2 regions of the Streptomyces sp. Wb2n-11 genome follow, and region 1 is predicted to be linked to the other one. Evidence: predicted binding sites of a transcription regulator. Region 1 holds the regulator's gene; the other holds the start of a gene.
The links. The regulator HspR, encoded in region 1, represses chaperone genes until heat shock. The targets are predictions, from matches to a motif close to TTGAGNNNNNNNNNCTCAA.

Region 1 (2,450 bases):
CGCGCGGGTCGCGGTGGCCGAGCCCCAGCCCGGTGCCGCGCCCGCCAAGGCGGACGAGCCCGCGGCCAAGGCGCCGGACGAGGAGAGCGGTGGCCCGGAAGAGGGCTGACGTGACCAGGAGCAGTACATGTCGTAACGGCAGGAAGGAGGGACGTCGGGGATGAGCACGAAGGACTTCGTCGAGAAGGACTACTACAAGGTTCTCGGCGTCCCGAAGGACGCCACCGAGGCCGAGATCAAGAAGGCGTACCGGAAGCTCGCCCGCGAGTTCCACCCGGACGCCAACAAGGGCGACGCCAAGGCGGAGGACCGCTTCAAGGAGATCTCCGAGGCGAACGACGTCCTCGGCGACCCCAAGCGGCGCAAGGAGTACGACGAAGCGCGTGCTCTGTTCGGGAACGGCGGATTCCGTCCGGGCCCGGGCGCCGGTGGCGGCACCTTCAACTTCGACCTGGGCGACCTCTTCGGAGGCGCCCAGGGCGGGGCCCAGACCGGCGGTGCCGGCGGGTTCGGCGGCGGCCTCGGGGACGTGTTCGGGGGCCTGTTCAACCGGGGTGCCGGTCCGGGTGCGCGGACGCAGCCGCGCCGCGGCCAGGACATCGAGTCCGAGGTGACGCTCAGCTTCACCGAGGCGGTCGACGGGGCCACGGTCCCGCTCCGGATGTCCAGCCAGGCACCCTGCAAGGCGTGTTCCGGCACCGGCGACAAGAACGGCACGCCCCGCGTGTGCCCGACCTGCGTCGGTACGGGACAGGTGTCGCGCGGTGGCGGTGGCGGCTTCTCGCTCACCGACCCGTGCGTCGACTGCCGGGGCCGCGGGCTCATCGCCCAGGACCCCTGCGACGTGTGCAAGGGCAGCGGCCGCGCCAAGTCCTCGCGCACCATGCAGGTCCGCATCCCGGCGGGTGTCTCCGACGGCCAGCGGATCCGGCTGCGCGGCAAGGGCAGTCCCGGTGAACGGGGCGGTCCGGCCGGCGACCTGTACGTCGTGGTCCACGTGGACCCGCACCCCGTCTTCGGCCGCAAGGGCGACAACCTCACCGTCACCGTGCCCGTCACCTTCGTGGAGGCGGCGCTCGGCGGCGAGGTGAAGGTCCCGACGCTGGGCGGGCCGCCGGTCACCCTCAAGCTGCCGGCCGGTACGCCGGGCGGTCGCACGATGCGCGCCCGCGGCAAGGGCGCGGTCCGCAAGGACGGCACCCGCGGCGACCTGCTGGTCACCGTGGAGGTCGAAGTGCCCAAGAGCCTTGACGACAAGGCCCGCCAGGCACTGGAGTCCTACCGTGAGGCGACCGCGGGGGAGGACCCGCGGGCGGAGCTGTTCCAGGCCGCGAAGGGAGCATGAGATGGACCCGCGCCAGCGCCGTAATCCGTACCAGCTGACCGACGAGACGCCGGTGTACGTCATCTCGGTCGCGGCACAGCTCTCCGGTCTGCACCCGCAGACCCTGCGGCAGTACGACCGCCTCGGCCTGGTCTCCCCCGACCGCACGGCCGGGCGTGGCCGGCGCTACTCGGCCCGTGACATCCAGATGCTCCGCCAGGTGCAGCAGCTGTCGCAGGACGAGGGCATCAACCTGGCCGGCATCAAGCGCATCATCGAGCTGGAGAACCAGGTGATCGCGCTCCAGCAGCGCGTCGCCGAACTCTCGGCGGCGGTGGAGGGCGCGGCGGTCGCGTTGCAGCAGCGCGAGGCGCAGGTGCACGCGTCGTACCGGCGCGACCTGGTCCGGTACGAGGACGTGCAGCAGGCGAGCGCGCTGGTGGTCTGGCGGCCGGGCAGACGCCCGGGTGAGCAGAAGACCTGAACAGGCCGTAGCCCCGCGGGCCGGCCGAAGGGGCCGGCGGACCTCGTGTCCGCCGGCCCCTTCGGCGTGTCCGGGGCGTGGCACCGGGTCCGCGCGGGGGAACGCCGGACGTGATCACCCCGCGGGCCCGGCGCTCCGGCGGCGGCCCCCGGTCAGGGGGCCGCGTCGGCCTCCGGCGTCGCGGAGACCTCCGCCGACAGCGGTGCCTCGCCGCCTTCCGCGTCGACCGCGGCCACCGCGTAGTAGTACGCCGCCCCGTTGGTCACGTCCGTGTCCCTGAACTCGTTGTCCGTGGTCAGGGGCAGTGCGGTCGCGTTCTCCTTCGTGACACCGGGCTCCGTCGCCCGGTAGACGCGGTAGCCGGTGACCGCGGGCGCGCCCTCGTCGGCCTCCACGTGGTCCCAGACGAACCACACCATCCCGTCGTGGCCGGACACGTCGTAGATCCGGGTCGCGGCGGGCGGCCGGTGCGCCTGGTACACGGGCCTGAAGGAGCCCGAGGCGGGCGAGGCGACGCCGTACCGGGTCACGGCGACGACCGCGTAGAAGTGGCCGCGCTCGTCGGCAGGGACGTCGTCGACGGCCAGGGCGGGGTCCCGCGTGACGCGGTAGGGCTCCGCGCCGGCGCCGGTGGGGACGGGG
Region 2 (2,450 bases), 1.1 Mb from region 1:
GCGTTGTCGTCGGTCACGGTCCAGTCGGGGCCGTTGTCGATGTCGAGACAGAGCGCGTCGTAGGTTTCCTGGTACGTACCAGCGTTCCCGATCCGGTTTTCCCGAACGTAATCCACCAAGTCGGTGTGAATGATCTCGCATCGTGGATCGGCGAGAGCCTCGCCCGAGATCCGGGCCAGCGGCCCCTCGCGGTGCCAGTCGATGACGGCCTGCTCGCGTTCGACGACCGTGATCCGCCCCCAGCGCGGCTGCGCGGCGGCGCGGGCGAGCGAGAAGCCGACGCCGAGGCCGCCGATGAGGAGGTCGGGGGAGGGGCGGCCGGCTCCGGCGAGGAGCGCGTCGAGGGCGGCGTCGACGAGGAGGCGCTCGGAGCGGCCGTCGGAGGTGTCCATCAGGAAGCAGCCGTTGGCGATGATCTCGAAGTGCTCCCCGCGCTCCCGCAGAACGACTTCCCCGTACGGGCCCTCGCGCCGGTCGATGGTGGTGGCGTGCGGAGTCTGGGGGTGGGCCTGGACGGCCATGGGGAACCTCCGGGACGGTCCGAGTGCTTCCTGTTGTCGTCGGCGTCATCCTGGCGCCGGGCGGCAGCGGGATCAAACCCTTTCGCCCGCCGGGACCCGGACGGGCGGCGCACGCCGGGTGCCGGTCAGCCGCGCGGTCCTTCGGGGCGCGCCCCGCGGTGTACGCAAAGCGCCACCCCCGCCACGAACGCCGCACCCGCCACCACCCGGGCGGCCACCTGCGGCCCCCGCTGCATCGACCACGCCCACACGGCGGCCGCACCGCCGGGCGCGGCCAGGTGCACCGCGCCTCCGTACGCCGTCATCGGCAGCCGGCTCAGCCGCGCCCCGAGCAGCACGGCATCGGCCGCGGTCACCCCGGCCGATGCCGCCGTGCGCCGGTGCCTCGGTGTACGGGCCGAGGACGCCGCCGGAGCCGGGGTGCGCCGTCATGCCGGGGCCCCTGCCCCCCGGACCGTCCCGGCCGCGTACGTCACGCCGGTCAACGGGGCGCACGCCTGCCAGCCCAGCGACTCGTACAGCCCCCGTCCGTCGGTCGTCGCGCCCAGGATCCCGGCCGTGGCACCCTGTTCGCGCGCCGTGTCCTGGAGCGTACGCATCACCAGCGCGCCCAGGCCCTTGCGCCGGTGCGCGGGGGCCGTCTCCACCTGGTCCACCACTGCCGTCCTGCCGGTCGGGGCGACCTGGCCGCGCGCGGCGAACCCGCCGTCGGGGGCGGCGACGAACAGGCGCGTCACGCCGCCGCGCCGCCAGGACTTGAGCGTGTAGCCCTCGGGGACGCCGGCGCCGGTACCCGTGCCGTGCGCTGATCGCTCACAGCGAACGCGCGCTCGGGAACATTCGGAAGCTCACAAGCATTGAGTCGGCATAGCTCAAGTTCACTGCCGAAGGGGAGATCATGGCATCGACGTCCAATCCGCTCACCCTGCCCGTGCTGCCGCTCGACGACGAGGTAGTGCTGCCGGGAATGGTGGTGCCCCTGGACCTTTCCCACGCCGACGTACGCGCCGCGGTGGAGGCCGCGCAGGCCGCCGCCCGCTCCAGCGGCAACAAGCCGCAGGTCCTTCTCGTTCCGCGTATCGACGGCACGTACGCCGCGATCGGCGTCCTGGGCACCGTCGAGCAGGTCGGGCGGCTCTCGGACGGCGACCCCGGCGCCCTGATCCGCGGCCGCGACCGCGTCCGGATCGGCGCGGGGACGACAGGGCCCGGCGCGGCGCTCTGGGTCGAGGGCGCGAGCGTCGAGGAGACGCTGCCCGACCCCCTCCCCGGAGCGGTCACCGAGCTGGTCAAGGAGTACAAGGCGCTCGCCACCAGCTGGCTGAAGAAGCGCGGCGCCTGGCAGGTCGTGGACCGTGTCCAGCAGATCGAGGACGTCTCCGCCCTCGCCGACAACTCCGGCTACTCGCCGTTCCTCACCACCGCCCAGAAGGTCGAGCTGCTGGAGACCGCCGACCCGGTGGCCCGTCTGAAGCTCGCCGTGAAGTGGCTGAGCGAGCACCTGGCGGAGCAGGACGTCGCCGAGTCCATCGCCAAGGACGTCCAGGAGGGCGTGGACAAGCAGCAGCGCGAGTTCCTGCTGCGCCGCCAGCTCGACGCCGTGCGCAAGGAACTGCGCGAGATCAACGGCAAGGACGGCGAGGACGAGTCCGACGACTACCGGGCGCGCGTCGAGGCCGCCGACCTGCCCGAGAAGGTGCGCGAGGCCGCCCTCAAGGAGGTCGACAAGCTGGAACGGTCCTCCGACCAGTCCCCGGAAGGGTCGTGGATCCGGACGTGGCTCGACACCGTCCTCGAACTCCCCTGGACCGAGCGGACCGAGGACCAGTACGACATCCAGGGCGCCAAGGCGGTCCTGGACGCCGAGCACGCCGGCCTGGACGACGTGAAGGAGCGCATCACCGAGTACCTGGCGGTCCGCAAGCGCCG

Region 2: the regulator HspR is predicted to act here: its motif matches at 1,379-1,397, upstream of lon (endopeptidase La).

What each region holds. Positions count from the first base shown of each region.
Region 1 covers NZ_CVPB01000001.1:3,362,185-3,364,634, reverse strand. Annotated here, with positions in the region: gene grpE (nucleotide exchange factor GrpE) at 1-109, shown strand, start outside; gene dnaJ (molecular chaperone DnaJ) at 161-1,345, shown strand; gene BN1555_RS15275 (heat shock protein transcriptional repressor HspR) at 1,347-1,808, shown strand; gene BN1555_RS15270 (fibronectin type III domain-containing protein) at 1,961-2,450, opposite strand, start outside.
Region 2 covers NZ_CVPB01000001.1:2,311,846-2,314,295, reverse strand. Annotated here, with positions in the region: gene BN1555_RS10190 (spermidine synthase family protein) at 1-521, opposite strand, end outside; gene BN1555_RS10185 (hypothetical protein) at 647-877, opposite strand; gene BN1555_RS10180 (GNAT family N-acetyltransferase) at 950-1,258, opposite strand; gene lon (endopeptidase La) at 1,420-2,450, shown strand, end outside.